DNA from 3 places in the Micromonospora sp. NBC_01796 genome. Region 3 is predicted to be linked to each of the others. Evidence: riboswitches for the same ligand, from Rfam matches in the RefSeq annotation. Region 3 holds a riboswitch; each other region holds the start of a gene.
The links. Region 3 has a riboswitch for cobalamin ahead of bluB (5,6-dimethylbenzimidazole synthase). Riboswitches for the same ligand answer to the same signal wherever they lie in the genome.

Region 1: it holds a riboswitch for cobalamin, as region 3 does, so the genes downstream of both, OIE47_RS31210 (ribonucleoside-diphosphate reductase subunit alpha) here and bluB (5,6-dimethylbenzimidazole synthase) in region 3, are expected to answer to the same signal.
Region 2: it holds a riboswitch for cobalamin, as region 3 does, so the genes downstream of both, cobN (cobaltochelatase subunit CobN) here and bluB (5,6-dimethylbenzimidazole synthase) in region 3, are expected to answer to the same signal.

What each region holds. Positions count from the first base shown of each region.
Region 1 is NZ_CP109078.1:6,989,150-6,995,122, forward strand. It holds gene OIE47_RS31205 (ribonucleotide-diphosphate reductase subunit beta) at 1-844, opposite strand, end outside; gene OIE47_RS31210 (ribonucleoside-diphosphate reductase subunit alpha) at 877-3,255, opposite strand; cobalamin riboswitch at 3,399-3,634, opposite strand; gene OIE47_RS31215 (oxidoreductase) at 3,823-4,740, opposite strand; gene OIE47_RS31220 (TetR family transcriptional regulator) at 4,839-5,405, shown strand; gene OIE47_RS31225 (low temperature requirement protein A) at 5,564-5,973, shown strand, end outside.
Region 2 is NZ_CP109078.1:7,862,559-7,868,531, forward strand. It holds gene cobN (cobaltochelatase subunit CobN) at 1-3,609, opposite strand, end outside; cobalamin riboswitch at 3,733-3,853, opposite strand; gene cobG (precorrin-3B synthase) at 3,959-5,227, shown strand; gene OIE47_RS34945 (precorrin-8X methylmutase) at 5,227-5,850, shown strand; gene OIE47_RS34950 (precorrin-2 C(20)-methyltransferase) at 5,868-5,973, shown strand, end outside.
Region 3 is NZ_CP109078.1:3,357,692-3,363,664, forward strand. It holds gene OIE47_RS15545 (helix-turn-helix domain-containing protein) at 1-939, shown strand; gene OIE47_RS15550 (DUF397 domain-containing protein) at 936-1,136, shown strand; gene OIE47_RS15555 (DUF397 domain-containing protein) at 1,280-1,477, shown strand; gene bluB (5,6-dimethylbenzimidazole synthase) at 1,665-2,297, opposite strand; cobalamin riboswitch at 2,331-2,527, opposite strand; gene OIE47_RS15565 (SRPBCC family protein) at 2,672-3,184, shown strand; gene OIE47_RS15570 (outer membrane protein assembly factor BamB family protein) at 3,239-4,498, shown strand; gene OIE47_RS15575 (hypothetical protein) at 4,535-5,530, opposite strand; gene OIE47_RS15580 (hypothetical protein) at 5,556-5,973, opposite strand, start outside.

The DNA of each region.
Region 1 (5,973 bases), 3.6 Mb from region 3:
GCTGGAGGTACTCGCGCATGTCCGGCAGGGACATTCCGGAAACACCCTGTTCGAGCAGGTCCTCGGCGAACTGGACCTCACACTCGACCGCCTCGGCGAGCATGTCGCGTACCTGCTGGCGCATCTCGTCGTCGAACAGGTCCGGTTCCTCCCGGCGGACCGTGTCGACGACGTCGAAGGCGAACGCCATGTGCATCGACTCGTCGCGGAACACCCAGTTGGTCCCGGAGGCCAGCCCGTGCAGCAGTCCCCGGGAGCGGAGGAAGTAGACGTAGGCGAAGGCGCCGTAGAAGAACAATCCCTCGATGCAGGCGGCGAAGCAGATCAGGTTCAGCAGGAACGCCCGCCGGTCCTCGCGGCTGCGCAGCTCCCGCAGCTCGAAGATCGAGTCGATCCAGCGGAAGCAGAACTCGGCCTTGCGCCGGATCGACGGGATGTTCTCGATCGCGTCGAAGGCGGCGAACCGCTCCTGTTCGTCCGGCACGTACGTGTCGAGCAGGTTCAGGTAGAACTGGACGTGCACCGCCTCCTCGAAAAGCTGCCGGGACAGGTAGAGCCGGCCCTCCGGGGAGTTGACGTGCTGGTAGAGGTTGAGGACCAGGTTGTTGGCGACGATGGTGTCACCGGTGGCGAAGAACGCGACCAGCCGGCTGACCAGGTGCCGTTCGGCCGGGGTCAGCCGGCCGAGGTCGGCCAGGTCGGAGTGCAGGTCGACCTCCTCGACGGTCCAGGTGTTCTTGATCGCGTCGCGGTACCGGTCGAAGAAGTGCGGGTAGCGCATCGGCCGCAGGGTCAGGTCCATCCCCGGGTCGAGCAACATGGAGGTCCTGTCGGTGCTCGTCATCGTGTTGCCTCACGTGTGGGTGCGGGTGGGGGCTACTGGCAGGCGTCGCAGGACTCGGGGTTCTCCAGCGAGCAGGCGACCGCGTCGGTGTCGACGGCGACCGGGCGGTTGATGGCGACGGTGGCCTGCTGGATCCGGGTCGCGGGTCGGGACCGCAGGTAGTAGGTGGTCTTCAGCCCCGACTTCCAGGCGTACAGGTACATCGAGGAGAGCTTGCCGATGTTCGGTGCGCTCATGAACAGGTTCAGCGACTGGCTCTGGTCGATGTACGGGGAACGGGCGGCGGCGAGGTCGATCAACGCCCGCTGGGGCAGCTCCCACGCGGTCCGGAACAGCTCCCGTACGTCCGCCGGTAGCGACTCGATGCCCTGGACCGAACCTTCCGCCCGCCGGATCTCGGTACGGACCTGCTCGGTCCACCGGCCGAGCGCCTTGAGCTCCCGGACCAGGGCGGTGTTGATCTGGAGGAACTCCCCGGACAGGGTCTCCCGCTTGAACAGGTTGGACACCTGCGGCTCGATGCACTCGTAACAGCCGGCGATGGAGGCGATGGTCGCCGTCGGGGCGATCGCGACCAGCAGCGAGTTGCGCAGACCGTGTGCCGCGATCCGCTGCCGTACCGCGTCCCAGCGCTGCGCCTGCGTCGGGGTCACGCCCCACAGGTCGGGCTGGAGCTGACCACGGGCCGCCCGGGTCTGCGCGTACGCAGGATGCGGGCCGAACCGTTCGGCCAGGTCGGCGGAGGTTTCCAGGGCGGTCAGGTAGATCTCTTCGGAGATCCTGGTGGACAGCTCCAGCGCCGGCGCCGAGTCGAACGGCATCCGGAGCGCGAAGAAGGCGTCCTGCAGGCCCATCAGGCCGAGCCCGACCGGGCGCCAGCGGGGGTTGCTCGCCGCCGCCTCGACGCTCGGGTAGTAGTTGATGTCGATCACCCGGTCGAGGAAGAGCACGGCCGTACGCACCGTTTCGCGCAGTCGCTCCCAGTCGATGTCGTCGCCCGCGACGTGCGCGGCCAGGTTGATCGAGCCGAGGTTGCAGACCGCCGTCTCGCCGTCGCTGGAGACCTCGACGATCTCGGTGCAGAGGTTCGACAGGTGCACCACGTTGCCGGGCTCGGCGGTCTGGTTGCACAGCCGGTTCGACGGGTCCTTGAACGTCATCCACCCGTTGCCGGTCTGGGCCAGGGTCCGCATCATCCGCCCGTACAGGTCACGGGCCTTGACCTGGCGGACGAACCGGCCGGCGGCCTCGGCGGACCGGTAGGCGGCGTCGAACTCGTCCCCCCACAGGTCGGGCAGCTCGGGCACCTCGGCCGGGTCGAACAGCGACCACGTCTCGTCGGCCTCGACCCGGCGCATGAACTCGTCCGGGATCCAGTTGGCCAGGTTGAGGTTGTGCGTACGCCGGGCGTCCTCACCGGTGTTGTCCCGCAGCTCGAGGAACTCCTCGATGTCCGGGTGCCACGGTTCCAGGTAGACACAGGCCGCGCCCTTGCGCCTGCCTCCCTGGTTGACCGCCGCCACGCTCGCGTCCAGCGTCCGCAGCCACGGCACGATCCCGTTCGACAGCCCGTTCGTGCCACGGATCAGCGCACCCCGGGAACGCACCCGCGACCAGGCGATCCCGATCCCGCCGGCGAACTTCGACAGCTTCGCCACCTGGGCGTACCGGTCGTAGATCGAGTCGAGTTCGTCGCGGGGCGAGTCGACCAGGAAGCAGGACGACATCTGGGTGTGCGCGGTGCCGGAGTTGAACAGCGTCGGGGAACTCGGCAGGTAGGCGAGAGACGACATCAGCCGGTAGAACCCGATCGCCTCACCCGGCGTACGGGACAGGCCGCAGGCGACCCGCAGCAGCCAGTACTGCGGTGTCTCCAGCACCAGCCGGCCGGTCGGGTGCCGCAGCAGATAGCGGTCGTGGACCGTACGCAGTCCGAAGTACTCGAACCGCAGGTCGGCGGTGGGGTCGATGGCGTCGTCGAGCTTGCGGGCGTTGACCGCGACGAACTGCGCCGTGTCGTCGCCGATCAGCCCGAGTTCGTGGCCGAGGCGGATCGCCTGGCTGAACGACGCGATGCCCTGGCCGCGTACCTCCTTGTCGACGTATCCGGCCAGGAGTCGGGCCGCGAGCCGGGAGTACTGGGGTTCCTCGCCGATCATCTCGGCGGCGGTCTGGATCGACAACCGGTCCAGTTCGGCCGTGGTCGCCCCGTCGTAGAGTCCGCTGATCGTCCGGGTCGCCACCCGCAGCGGGTCGATGTCGTCGAGGTCGTCCGCCCAGCGCTCCACCGCCCGGACGATCTTGTTCACGTCGACCGGCTCGAGCGCGCCGTTGCGCTTGCGCACCTGCATCTGCGTACGCCGCTGTCCCGGCGCGGGCGGATCGCCGTCCGCCGTCGTGCCGTCCGGCATCAACTCTGTGACCGTCACCTGTCGCTCCTCGTACTCGTCGCCGACGAGGTCCGGAGTGCGCGCAGGCAGGCAGGGACGCACGCGAGGGCGCGCGTCTGTGCCGTCGGCCGTCCCGCGCGGCCTCGGACCGCCGCGCACGGATGGCCGGCGCGGCGCGGCTGGCAGGTCTTCGGACTCATGGGCGCGGCCCCGGGAAATCCCGTGACCCCCTACTGACCGTCGCTTCCCAGGCCACCCGGCAGAGGCCGGTTGTCTCCCAGTGCTGTGTGACGGCTGTCGTTCCCACTCACCGCTGCGGGGCAGTCCCGGACTTCCACCGGGTTCCCTCTTGCCTCAGCCGGGTTGGATGCCCGGCTGAACCAGTCGCGGCCCAGACTATATATGGGGGAGGGCTGGATACCGAACACCAGATGTCGTGTCGGTGTGTTGGTAAGTGCGGACCCGGCACCCTCCATCGAGGTTGGTCGTCCGGGGTCGGCGTACACCCGCCGCACCGTCCGTAATGGTCCCTGCCGGCACGCCGCGGCCCGGGCAGGGACCCCGGCGTACGTCACTGAGCGCTACCGGTCAGAGCGGGAAGGAGACGCCGGTGAGGCGTTCGCTGTCGGCCCACAGTCGCCTGCCCTCGGCGGGGTCGTCGGCGCCGCGCGGCAGGGCCACCGGTTTCGGCGTGCCGGCGGTCTGGTTGCGGGAGGCGGGGCCGATGAACGCGCCGGCGTGGACGTCGGGGCTGGTCGCGGCGTAGAGGCTGGGCCACGCGGCGCCCTCCGGCGAGCCCATCAGGAACCTCTCCATCACCCCGCTGAGTGCCCGGAGGAGCGCACCTCGGGTGTGCTGTTGGAGGTTGGTCATGGCGGCGCCGGGGTGGATCACGACGGGGGTGATGGTCGTCCCGGTGAGGCGGCGGGCGAGTTCCCGGGTGAAGACGACGTTGGCGCGTTTGGACTTCGCGTACGCGGCCATCGGGCGGTAGCGTTCCTCGCTCATCAGGTCGGTCAGTGCCCCGCTGCGCCAGGTCGCGGCGATCGCGCTGACCGTCACGATCCGGGCCGCGGGGGAGCGCCGTAGGGCGGGCAGCACCTGGGCGGTGAGCGCGAAGTGGCCGAGGTGGTTGGTGCCGAAGGTCAGCTCGAACCCGTCCGTGGTGGTCCGGCGTTCCGGGATGTTCATCACCCCGGCGTTGTTGACCAGCAGGTCGAGGGTCTCGGTCGCGGCGATCCGCTCGGCCGCCTCCCTGACCGAGGCCAGGTCACCCAGGTCCAGGACCAGGGTTTCCAGGTCCGCCTGCGGCACCTCGGCGCGCAGCGTACGGACCGCCTCGTCGAGCCGTGCCCGGCTCCGCCCGGCCAGGATCACCCGGGTTCCGTGCCGGGCGAGGACCCGTGCCGTTTCCAGCCCGATTCCGCTGTTCGCGCCCGTGATGAGGGCGGTACGCCCGGTCTGGTCGGGGATCGCCTCGGGTGTCCAGTGAGCGTGGTTCGGCATCACACCACTCCTTCGTAGTGAACATTCATTCAGTAAGGCGACGATATCCACGGTCGAGGCGGCTTGTCAAATGAATGTTCAGTAGGCAAGCTGGGAGCATGAGTACCCGTGACCCGGAGACCAAACGTCAGCGCCTGCTGGAGGCGGCCCTGTCGGAGTTCGCCGCGTACGGCCTGGCCGGGGCGCGGGTCGACCGGCTCGCCAAGCGGGCGGGGATCAGCGCCGGCCTCGTCTACTCGTTCTACGAGAACAAGGAGGGCCTGTTCGAGGCGGTTTTCGACGCGATCGTCGAGCAGGTGGTCGCGGGGGTCCCGATGGACGCCGACGACCTGGGCGAGTACGCCGCACGCCTCTACGACGGCGGGCTGGCCCACCCCGAGGTGATGCGGTTCGTGGCCTGGTACGAGCTGGAGCGCGGCGACTCGGCCGGCCGGCGCGCGTCCACCTCCACCGCGATGAAGCAGAAGGTCGACGCGGTGGCGGAGGCCCAGCGTCGGGGCGTCGTCACCGACCGGTTCACCGCCGGGCAGATCCTGGCCCTGGTGCAGAACCTCGCCAACATGTGGCAGATGCAGGGCGCCGACTTCCTGGAACTCGTACCCGAGCAGACCCGGCGTACGACGATCGTGGACGCCGTACGCCGTTTGGTCGCTCCCGCCCGCTGACGGCTCCCGGCGGGCTCGCAGGACCGTTCGTCACCGGATTCCGGGATCGGTGCCGTCGCCCTGTGGTACGACTGGCTGCGACGACGGATCGGTACGGGGCCGGTTGTCGCCCGAACCGGCAGCCCGGAGGCGGGCGGGAGCGTGGGAACGGGCGGCGCATGACAACGGGTAGAGGCTCCACGCTGATCCGCGACCCGAGCCAACCGCAGCGGGCCACGTACGTGGAGCTCTTCTACGACCTGGTTTTCGTGTTCACCCTCGCCCGGCTCGCCGAGGCGCTGATCGAGGACCTGCACCCGCTCGGTGCGTACGAGGCGCTGATCCTCCTGCTCGCGACCTGGTGGGTGTGGTCGTACACCAACCTGGCCACGGACACGCTGGACTCGCAGCGGCCCGCCGTCCAGTTGCTGGTCATCGCGATCATGTTCGGCAGCCTGGTGATGTCGACCGCGATACCCGACGCGTTCGACGGTCGGGGACCGCTCTTCGCCTCCGCGTACGTCGGAATCCACCTCGGCCGCAGCGTGGTGCTCGCGTTCATCCTGCGCCACCACCGGCTGCGCAACCG
Region 2 (5,973 bases), 4.1 Mb from region 3:
GTCGTCCTCGAGGTCGCCCTCGGTCTGGACGTAGAGCTCCCGGAGGGCGTCGAGGGTGGCCTGCTCGGGGTGCTCCCAGAGGTGCCGGTCGGCCGCTTCGAGCAGCCGCTCGGTAATGCCGTGCAGTGCCCACGGGTTCGACTCGGTGAGGAACTTCTGGTTCTCCGGGTCGAGCACGTACGTCTCGGCCAGTTTCTCGTACATCCAGTCGGCGACCACACCCGCCGTGGCGTCGTACCCGAAGAGGTAGTCGACGGTCGCGGCCAGCTCGAACGCGCCCTTGTAGCCGTGCCGGCGCATCGCGGCGAGCCAGCGCGGGTTGACCACCCGGGCGCGGAAGATCCGGGCCGTCTCCTCGCTCAACGTACGGGTACGCACCGCGTCCGGCCGGGTGCTGTCCCCGATGTACGCCGCCGGTGCCTTCCCGGTCAGCGCCCGTACGGTGGCGATCATGCCGCCGTGGTACTGGAAGTAGTCGTCGGAGTCGGCGATGTCGTGTTCCCGGGTGTCGGTGTTCTTCACCGCCACCGCGATCCGCCGGTACGCCGTCTCCATGTCCCCGCGCGCGGGGACCCCGTCCACGCCCCGGCCGTAGGCGTAACCGCCCCAGACCGCGTACACCTCGGCGAGGTCCGCGTCGTCGCGCCAGTTCCGGCTGTCGATCAGCGGCAGCAGTCCGGCACCGTACGCGCCCGGCTTGGAGCCGAAGATGCGCATGGTGGACCTTCGCTCGTCACCGTGCTCGGCCCGGTCGGCGAGGGCGTGTGCGCGTACGTAGTTCGACTCGGCCGGCTCGTCCAAGCCGGCGACCAGGCGTACCGCGTCGTCGAGCAGGGCCACCACGTGCGGGAACGCGTCCCGGAAGAAGCCGCTGATCCGCATGGTGACGTCGATCCGGGGTCGGCCCAGTTCGGCCGGGTCGATCGGTTCCAGGCCGGTGACCCGGCGGGACGCCTCGTCCCAGCGCGGCCGTACGCCGAGCAGCGCGAGGACCTCGGCGATGTCGTCACCGGCGGTCCGCATGGCGCTGGTGCCCCACATGGACAGTCCGACCGAGCGCGGCCACTCGCCGTTGTCGGCCCGGTAGCGGGCCAGCAGCGAGTCCGCCATCGCCTGCCCGGTCTCCCAGGCCAGCCGGCTCGGCACCGCCTTCGGGTCGACGGAGTAGAAGTTGCGGCCGGTGGGCAGCACGTTGACCAGGCCACGCAGCGGTGACCCGCTCGGGCCGGCGGCCACGTAACCGCCGTCGAGAGCGTGCAGCACCGCGGTCATCTCGTCGGTGGTCCGGTCCAGCCGGGGCACGATCTCGCCTGCCGCGAACTCCAGCACCCGGACGACCGGTTCGTGGTCGGCAACGGAGTCGCCGAGCACCCGCTCGCACACCTCGGCGCCGACGCCGGGGGTCCAGTCCCGCTCCTCCATCGCCAGCACCAACGCGCGGGCGGTCTCCTCGATCCGGTCCACCTCGACCCGGGCGGCGGTGCCGTCCTCGGTCAGGCCGAGCGCCTCGCGCAGGCCGGGCAGGGCGGCGACCTGACCGGCCCACATCTGCCGGGCGCGGAGCATGGCGAGCACCAGGTCGACCCGGTTCTGCCCGCTCGGCGCCACCCCGAGGACGTGCAGCCCGTCGCGGATCTGGACGTCCTTGACCTCGCAGAGCCAGCCGTCGACGTGCAGGATGAACTCGTCGAACTCGGCGTCGTGCGGCCGGTCGGCGAGGCCGAGGTCGTGGTCGAGCTTGGCGGCCTGGATCAGGGTCCAGATCTGGGCCCGGATCGCCGGTAGCTTCGCCGGGTCCAGGGCGGCGATGTTGGCGTGCTCGTCGAGGAGCTGCTCCAGCCGGGCGATGTCGCCGTAGCTGTCGGCGCGGGCCATCGGCGGGATCAGGTGGTCGACCAGGGTGGCGTGCGCCCGCCGCTTGGCCTGGGTCCCCTCACCGGGGTCGTTGACCAGGAACGGGTAGATCAGCGGCAGGTCGCCGAGGGCGGCGTCGGACCCGCAGGCGGCGGACATGCCGAGCGTCTTGCCGGGCAGCCACTCCAGGTTGCCGTGCTTGCCGACGTGCACCATCGCGTGCGCGCCGAACTCGTCGGCCAGCCACCGGTACGCGGCCAGGTAGTGGTGGCTCGGCGGCAGGTCCGGGTCGTGGTAGATCGCGACCGGGTTCTCCCCGAAACCGCGCGGCGGTTGGACCATCACCACGGTGTTGCCGGACCGCAGCGCGGCGAGCACGATCTCGCCGTCGGGGTCGCGGGAGGTGTCGACGAACAGTTCACCGGGCGCCGGTCCCCAGTGCCGTTCCATGCCCTCGCGCAGCTCGGCGGGGAGGGTGTCGTACCAGGCCCGGTAGCGGCTGGCCGGGATCCGGATCGGGTTGGCTTCGAGCTGTTCCTCGGTGAGCCAGTTGAGATCCTGACCACCGGCGGCGATCAGCGCGTGCACCAGGGCGTCACCGTCACCGGCGGTCACTCCGGGGAACGCGTCGGGTCCGTCGGCGGGGCCGATGTCGTACCCCTGGTCGCGCATGGCGCTGAGCAGCCGGACGACGCTGGCCGGGGTGTCGAGGCCGACGGCGTTGCCGATCCGGGCGTGCTTGGTCGGGTACGCCGACAGCATCAGGACGATCCGGCGGTCGGCCGGGGGGATGTGTCGCAGCGACCCGTGCCGGACCGCGATGCCGGCGACCCGCGCGGACCGTTCCGGGTCGGCGACGTAGACGGTCAGCCCGTCGGCGTCGATCTCCTTGAACGAGAACGGGACGGTGATGATCCGGCCGTCGAACTCGGGGATGGCGACCTGGGTGGCGGTGTCCAGCGGGGAGAGGCCGTCGTCGTTGTCCGCCCAGACGGCGCGGCTGCTGGTCAGGCAGAGCCCCTGGAGGATCGGCACGTCGAGGGCGGCGAGTGCGCCGACGTCCCACGCCTCGTCGTCGCCACCGGCACCGGCGTCGGCCGGGCGGGTGCCACCGGCGGCGAGCACGGTCACGACCAGGGCGTCCGCCTCGCCGAGGGTCTCCAGCAGGGCGGGTGCGGGGCTGCGTAGCGACGCGCAGTAGACCGGCAGCGGCCGACCACCGGCGTCCTCGATCGCGGTGCAGAGCGTCTCGACGAACGCGGTGTTGCCGGCGACGTGGTGGGCCCGGTAGTAGAGGACCCCGATCACCGGCCCGTCGCTGTTGCGGGCCGCGCGCTCCAGCCGCCCCCACTCGGGGGTCGGCACCGGCGGGGCGAAGCCGTACCCGGTGAGCAGGATCGTGTCGGAGAGGAACCGGTGCAGCTCGGTGAGGTTCGCCGGGCCGCCGTGCGCGAGGTAGGCGTGGGCCTCCGCGGCCACCCCGGCGGGCACGGTCGAGCGGCGCATCAGCTCCGCGTCCGGTGCCTGCTCACCACCGAGGAGTACGACCGGCAGCGCCCCGGCCAGCAGCGCGTCCAGCCCCTCCTCCCAGGCGCGGTAGCCACCGAGGATGCGTACGACCACGAGGTCGACGCCGTCGAGCAGGGCGGGCAGGTCCTCGACCGAGGTACGGGCCGGGTTGGCCAGCCGGAAGTCGGCGCCACTGGCCCGTCCGCTGAGCAGGTCGGTGTCCGAGGTGGAGAGGAGCAGGATCATCGGGCACCGCGCAGGGCGTGGCGTGACATGGTGGTTCCTCCCTCGGGGTCCGCGCCCCGGGTTCGTCGGTTGCGGCTCGGGGCGGGCCCGGACGGGTCCGCTCGATGCCGCGCGGTGACCCGGAGTCTCCTGGCTCCCGGATCGTCGCTCGCCCCGGTCTTCCCGCCCGTGTGGGCCGTGACCGTGTCGGGGTCCGCTCCCCGGTAACAGTGGCGGGACCGCGCCGGGATCACACCGGCTTCCTCCACCTGTCGCCGCGTTCAGCGGTTCTCACTCTCACGAGTCGGACCCCCGTTCGTCAAGCGGTACCCGACAGGGGTGAAGCTGCGCAGGCCGTAGTATCCGCCGGGTGTGGTCACCACGAGGGCGGTCGGCACCGGACGCCTGTCCGGGGACGAGACGCGTACATGCCGCCGCCGACGGCAACCTGGCCCGGGTACGGGTGCCCGGTGGGCGGCTGCACGCCGACCAGCTCGACGCGCTGGCCGCCGCCACGACCGAACTCGCCGACGGCGCCCTGGAGCTGACCTCACGCGGCAACGTCCAGCTCCGTGGCCTGCGGGCGGGTGCGGAGCGGGAGCTGGCCGCCCGGTTGTACGCCGCCGGGCTGCTGCCGTCGGAGAGCCACGAACGCGTACGCAACGTCATCGCTTCCGTACTCAGTGGTCGGGTGGGTGGGGGTCTGGTCGACGTCCGGGCGCTGGTCGACGCGCTGGACGAGGGGCTCTGCGCCGATCCGGCACTGGGCGGGCTGCCCGGTCGTTTCCTGTTCACCATCGACGACGGTCGGGGCGACGTGACCGGGTTCGGGGCGGACGTGGGGTTGCTCGCCGTACCCGGGGGTGCGGTGGCGGTGCTCCTGGCCGGCACCGACACGGGAGTACGGGTGAGCCCACCGGAGGCCGCCTCGACCGCCCTGCTAGCCGCCCGGTTGTTCCTCGCCGAGTCCACCGCGCAGCACAGCACCGCCTGGCGGCTGGCCGAACTCGACGACGGCGTACCGAGGGTCACCGCCCGCCTGCGTGCGGCTCTCGACCCGGCGCTCCTGGTGCCGCCCGGCGACCTGACCATCCCCGAGGCGCCGACGCGGGCACCGGTCGGGCCGGTGGCCCAGGTCGACGGGCGGGTGGCGCTGGCGCTGGTGGTGCCGCTCGGCCGGCTCACCGGAGCCCAGCTCGCCGCACTCACGGCAGCCGCCGGTACGGGCAGCGACGAGATCAACATCACTCCGTGGCGGACCGTCGTGGTACCCGATCTGAGCACCGGCGAGGCTGAGCGCCGGCTGGCGACACTTGCCGCCGAGGGTCTGGTGGCGGATGCCGCCGCCGGTTGGGTCGGGGTGACCGGCTGTGCCGGGCAGCCCGGCTGTGCGAAGGCACTCGCGAACGTACGGACCGACGCCACCCTGGTGCACGCCTCGGCGTCGCCGGGCGCGGGTGACCTGCCGGTGCACTGGGTCGGTTGCGAGCGGCGCTGCGGACGGCCGGCGGACCGGCATGTCGAGGTGCTGGCCAGCATCGAGGGTTACCAGGTCAGCCTGGACGGCCGACCGCGCCCGCGGTCGGCGACGCTGGAGGAGACCGCTGCCGCGATCGCGGCGGCACGGAGGGGTAAGTGATCGACTACATCCGCGACGGTGCGGAGATCTACCGCCGGTCGTTCGCCACGATCCGCGCCGAGGCGGACCTGTCGGGCCTGCCCGACGACGTCGCCGCGGTGACCGTACGCATGATCCACGCTTGCGGCATGGTCGACCTGCCGGCGGACGTCGACCACTCCCCCGGCGTGGTGTCGGCGGCGCGGGCGGCGCTGCGCGCCGGGGCGCCGATCCTCTGTGACGCCGAGATGGTCGCCTCCGGGGTGACCCGGACCCGGCTGCCCGCCGACAACGAGGTGATCTGCACTCTCCGTGACCCTCGGGTGCCGGCCCTGGCGACCGAACTCGGCACCACCCGCAGCGCCGCCGCACTGGAGTTGTGGGGCGACCGGCTCGACGGCGCGGTGGTGGCCGTCGGCAACGCCCCGACCGCGCTGTTCCGCCTGCTCGAGATGGTCGACGCGGGAGCGGGACGGCCGGCGGCGGTGCTCGGCATCCCGGTCGGTTTCATCGGCGCGGCCGAGTCCAAGCGGGCGCTCGCCGACCATGCCGGTGGGCTGGAGTACCTGGTCGTGCACGGGCGACGCGGTGGCAGCGCGATGACCGCGGCGGCGATCAACGCCATCGCCAGCGAGAAAGAGTGACCAGCGTGGACGGCGGCATGCCCGTGGACGAAACGGAACCGGGCCGCGTCACCGGACGGCTGTACGGAGTGGGGCTCGGACCGGGTGACCCGGAACTGGTGACGGTGAAGGCCGCCCGGCTGG
Region 3 (5,973 bases):
GTGCGCATCGTCTTTGCCGACAGCACGACCGGACGAGTGGACGGTGCACAGGCCGGGGGGAGCACCATGCCGGAGTCCGTTGTCGGGTCGACCGTCCCACGTCGACAGCTCGGCCGGGAACTGCGTCGACTACGCGAACACGAGGCACGCATCCCGCAGGTGGATGCCGCCCGCGCGCTGGAGTGGTCGGTCACCAAGCTGTGGCGCCTCGAAGGCGGCGAACTGGCCGTACGCGCGCTCGACGTGAAGGCCATGTGCGAGCTGTACGGCGCCGACGAGCAGACCACCACCGCCCTCACCGCCATCGCCCCGCACACCAAGTCCAAGGGCTGGTGGCACGACTATTCCGAGATCCCGCCCTGGTTCGAGCTGTTCATCGGTCTCGAAGAGGCCGCGAGCAAGCTTCGCGAGTACCACACCGATCTCGTGTCCGGCGTCCTGCAAACCAGGGAGTACGCCACGGCGGTGTTCACGAGAAGCGTGCTGAAGCTGTCTTCCGAGGAGATCGAGCGGCGTGTTGCTGTGCGGATGAGCAGGGCTCGTCTGCTGACCCGACTCGACCCGCAAGCACCGGTCTTCGACGTGATGCTCGACGAAGCCGTCATTCGTCGGCCGGTCGGGAGCGGGGCGGTGATGGCGGGTCAGTTGCGCCGGCTGGCCGAGGCAAGTGAGCTGCCCAACGTATCCATCCGTTTGCTGCCGTTCAGCGCTGGTATACACGGTGCCACGATGGTTGGCGGATTCACCATCATGGACTTTCCGAAGCGCCACGAACCCACGACAATCTACGTGGAGGGCCTGACCGGCGCCCTCTACCTGGACAAGCCAGCCGAGGCCGCGCGGTACACCCTCGCCTTCGAGGACCTCACTGCGTCGGCGCTGGACGAGGCCGCATCGCGCGACGTGTTCGTGCGCACGGCGAGGGAGTATGAGTCGTGAGCAATCTTTCAGGTGCCCGTTGGCGCAAGAGCAGTCGTTCAAACGACCAAGGTCAGTGTGTTGAGGTGGCGGACAACCTGGTGGGGGTTGTCGGGGTTCGTGACTCGAAGGACGTGGCTGGGCCGGTGCTGGTGGTGGAGCCGGCTGGTTGGGTGGCGTTCGTTGCCGGTACGAAGTCCGGTGCGTTCAAGCGCTGAGGGTGGAAGTTCATGATCCACGCGCGCTGAGCTGTTCTGCGGGTGGTCGTGAGAACAGCTCAGAGCGCAATGATCATCGTTTGACTGCCGTATGCCGCGCCAACTGACATGTGCTTCGATGTCTCGGCAGGGAGTGAGTCGTGATCAATCTTTTGGATGCCCGTTGGCGCAAGAGCAGCCGCTCGAACAGCCAGGGCGATTGTGTTGAGGTGGCGGACAACCTCGTGGGCGTAGTGCGTGTGCGTGACTCAAAGGATGCGGCTGGACCGGTGCTGGTGGTAGGGCCAGCGGGTTGGGCGGCGTTCGTTGCCGGTGCGAAGTCCGGTGCCTTCCGGCGCTGAGGGTGGGTGACGATGATCCACGCGCGCTGAGCTGTTCTGCGGGTGGTCATGAGAACAGCTCAGAGCGCAGTGATCATGCTTCGCAAGCCGGCACTTCCGCTTGACGGGTCAGTGGTTGGTGAGGCGCTGGTAGGGGATGTGTCCGGCCACTCGCTGGCGAGTCTGAGTAGGCGAGCCCGATCCAGAATCAGACGGAGGGACGCCAGCGGTCCTGGTGGATCGCCGCCGACAGGGGACGGCGTTGACGCCAGCCGTGTCGTTCCAGGTCGGGGGTCTGCTCGAAGTGGGTCACCGGGCCGAGGCAGAGCCAGGCGACCGGGCGGATGGTGGCGGGGATGCCGAGCAGTTCCCGCAGGAACGGCTCCCGGTAGAACGACACCCAGCCGACCCCGAGCCGCTCGGCGCTGGCGGCCAGCCACAGGTTCTGGATCGCCAGGCAGACCGAGTAGAGGCCGGCGTCGGCGATCGCGTGCCGACCGAGCACGGCTGGTCCACCCCGCTCCGGGTCGTACGTGACGACGATCGACAGGGTCGACTCGCGTACGCCGTCGATTTTGATCCGGGCGAAGCGTTCGGCGGCTTCGCCGTCCAGAGTGGACGCGAAGGTGTCCCGCTCCCGCTCCACGTGCCGGTGGAACTCCTGCCGCAGGTCCGGATCCCGGACCAGGACGAAGTCCCAGGGCTGGGACAGCCCCACACTCGGCGCGGCGTGCGCCGCCGTCAGGACGCGGTGCAGCACCTCGTCCGGGATCGGGGCACCGGTGAACTGGGCGCGTACGTCCCGGCGACGGTGGATGACGTCGTAGAGATCGGTGTCCAAGGCAGGCTCCCGCTGCGCTCGCGCCCCCACAGAGGGGCTGGTGACAGCGAGGCCGGTCTTCGGACTTCCGGATCTGCGCTGGTCACCCGCCTTCCCAGCCCTGTTCGGGCCAGTGGCTGCGTCTCGTACGCGTGGGTGGCAGCTCCCCGGTCACCGCGGCGGGCCCGTGCCGGAATCACACCGGCTTCCCGATTCTCCCCGCTCGCGCGGGGCACCTCGCAACAGTTCGTGCCGGTCCGAACCCTAGCGGGACCGGCTCCCGGATCCGAGTGCGGCGGGTTCGATCGTCACTCGGGTCACGTTCTCGTCGCCTTCCGCGAATGTTCGCGTTAATGGTCGGTCACCCCCCGTACGGTGGAGGTTCGGGAGGTGTGATGGCGACGGTAGCGGTGACCCGGCTGGTGCAGGCGTCCGCCGAGGAGTTGTGGCGGGTCTTCACCGACCTGCCCGGCCGATCCGACTGGCTCTCCACGATCAGCGGGATCGAGGTGCTCACCCCCGGTCCGACGCGGGTCGGCACGGTCTGGCGGGAGAGTCATCACCTGCCGGACGGCACCGAGTTGCTGGAGGAGTTCCGGGTGGAGGAGTTCAGCCCACCGCACCGGCTCACCGTCAGCTCGTCCGGCGTAGGCGTCGACTACCGGACCGCGTACACGTTCACCCCGGTCCAGGGGCGACGTCGGCGGCGGCGCAGTGGCTGGACCGCGGTCAGCGTGGTGCAGGAGGGCGCGGTCACGGCACCGTACGCCCGGCTCCTCGCGCTGGTGTTCGGCGGACTCGCGGCCCGTACCGTCGAGGGTGCGCTGCGACGTGACCTTGCCGACCTGGCCGCCGTGGTCACCTCGACCAATCATGATCATCGCGGTGATCCGGCCGCTGCCGCCTGACCTGCCAGCCGCACGTCGGGGCTGTCTCGGTAGGGTGCCCAGCGGAGGTACTGGATGCGATCGCGGGGCCGCGTGTGGGGCCGGCGCCGGCCGGCTGTGGTCGCGCTGGTGGCGGTGCTGGTCGTCGCGGCGGCAGCCGTGGTCACCTTCCGCGTGCTCGCCCCCGCCGAGGTGCTCACCCCTGCCCGCGCCGACTATCCGGCCCCGGTGCGGGCGGCGACCGGGGTGGTCGGCACGCTCGCGTCCGCCCCGCTGATCGTGGACGGCCGGTTGCGGGTCTACGCCACCGCCCGCCAGATCCGGGCCGACGAACCGGTCGACGCCCGGACCCGGCGCACGCCGTACTGGTCCTACCGGCGCTGGCCGGCCGAGCTGATCGGCATCGTGGCCAGCGGGACCACCGTGGTCAGCCGTTGGTCGGACGGCGACCTGGTCGCGCTGGACGCCCGGACCGGCCGGATCCGGTGGCGGGCCGACGGGCCACCACCAGGACACGGGTACGACGGCCGCCGCACCGGGGCGAGCACCGTCTACACCCCCGCCGGACTGATCCCGGCCACCGGCAGCGGGGGGCGCGCCGTACTGGTGGTGATCGGCGGGTCCGGGCTGCGCGGTCTGGACCTGTCCGACGGGCACGAGTTGTGGCGGATCGACATCGACGGCTCCTGCCGGGCCGGGGCGCTCACCACCACCGCCGGTCAGCTCGTCACCGTCGACGCCTGCGCGTCCCCTCAGGTGGCGGAGTTCCACGACGTGGAGACCGGCCGCATGGTGAACCGGTGGCGGCCGGAGGACGCCGGGCCGGAGTTGGCGGTGGTGCCGGTGGGCTGCGGCAACGGCGGCTCGAACTGTCCGGCGCTGCGGACCACCAGCGCCGGCAACAGCCGAGGTTGGCTGGTGGACCGGGGCGAACCGACCCCGATGCCGCTGCTCGACCCGACCGAGGCGGTGCTCGAAGGAGACGTGGCGCTCACCCCGAGCGGGAACGAACTGGTGGCCCGTTCGGTCCGGGAAGGGACCGAGTTGTGGCGGCGTACGGGGCCGGGGCCGATGCGGATCGTCGCCGTACAGCCGGGTTTGGTGCACCTGCTCACCGACGGGCACGAGTTGATCACCCTGAACTCGACCACCGGGGCGCAGCGGTCGAGCTTCCCGCTCGTCGCCGGTGACGAGGTGGTGCCCTGGCGCCCCGGTTTCGCGTACGCGGCGGACGGTTTTGTCGCGGTGGAGCGGTTGGCGCAGGCGGCGCCCCCGGACGCGGCCGACGCGCAGTTCTACGCCGCCCCGCAGCCGGTGATCCTGGCCGCCAGCTGACTCGGCGCCGGCGGCCAGGGGTCTTCCCGGTCGTGCCTAGGCCGACATGTCGTACCGGTGGCGCCGGGAACGGCGGCGGATCAGGAGCACCAGTACGGCGATCAGGATCAGGCCCACCAGTGACGCGGCGGCCAGGACCCACGGCGAGTCGAAGCGGCTCAGGGGCGAACTGGGCTTGCCGACCCTGCCCGGGTCGGGGAAGGTGATCCTCGCGGAAAGGCTCTCCTTGACCTGGCCGCTTTCCAGGTTGACGTCGATCTGCCAGGGTCCGTTGGGTATCTCGGCGGGGAGAGTCGCGAGCACCGTTCCGGACTCACCGGGTGCAAGCGTGGTGCCCTCGACCACGTCGAACGGGCCGGCTTGCATGCCGGCCGGACCGTCGGAGAGGGTGACCGAGCCGGTCAGGTCCAGGGCCCGCTCGCCCGTGTTCTTGACGGCGATGCGTACCGAGGGGACGCCGAGGGTGTCCCGGGCCGGGACCAGGTCGCCGATCTCGAAACTGGAGGGCGGCTCGCCGCCGATCCCGATGTCGAGGTAGGTCCGGACACCGACTCTGTGGATCTTGTTGACGTTCGCGTCGGGGTTGGCCTCCGAGGCGATCGAGGCCCAGATCACCGCGTACCGTTCGCCCTTCGGTGCCGCCGGTGGCACGGTGATGGTGGCCCGGAACCGGGCCTCGTCGCCGGGCTCCAGCTCCACCTTCTTGCGGTCGAGCGAGATCCACGACGACAGCTCGTTCGGGGTGCGCCCCTCACCGAACTGGAACCGGGCGTCCGCCACGGTCGCGGCGGCCGGGTACAGCTCGATCTCCTGCCGTTTGTCGGTCTTGTTCGCCACCAGCATCTGCCGCTTGACGACCGTGCCGGGTGGCAGGTGGTCGACGATGTAGCGCCGGGCGCGAGGGTCCTCGCGGCGGTCGGCCGGTCCCTCGAGCAACTGGATGCCGATGCTCCCCAGGTCGGGGTCCGGCTCGGCCGCGCTGGCCCGGGCGGGAAGGCCCAGGCCAGCGAGGCACAGCAGCGCCAGGGACACGTGACGTGCCGACCGGCTCCGGCGGCTACGCCACCGAATGCGTCACCGTCCCGGTGTAGGTGCCGGCCTGGCTGTCCAGCGGTGCGTGGACGATCAGGCTCGGGTTCCAGGTGGCGGAGTTGTTTCCGGTGCCGCCGGTGTGGGTGAAGGCGATCACCGGCACGACGTTGTCGAGCACCTCGGCGTCGCCCGCGGCGGTCTGCCCCTCCTCGAAGGTGCCGTCACCCGTGGTCGCGGTGGACTCACCCGACCAGTACTCGACCTCGCTGGCGAGGATCGTCTCCGACGGGGTGGCTGCACCGGTGGTGAAGTCGGTCGAGATCACGCTGGCCACCCAGGAGCCGTCGTCCGAGGCGCGGGAGTCGGTGACGGTGACCGGGCCGATGGTGCCGGTGATGTCGGTGCCGGGCGGGCCGCCGCCGATGTCGGCGGTGGCGGGCGCC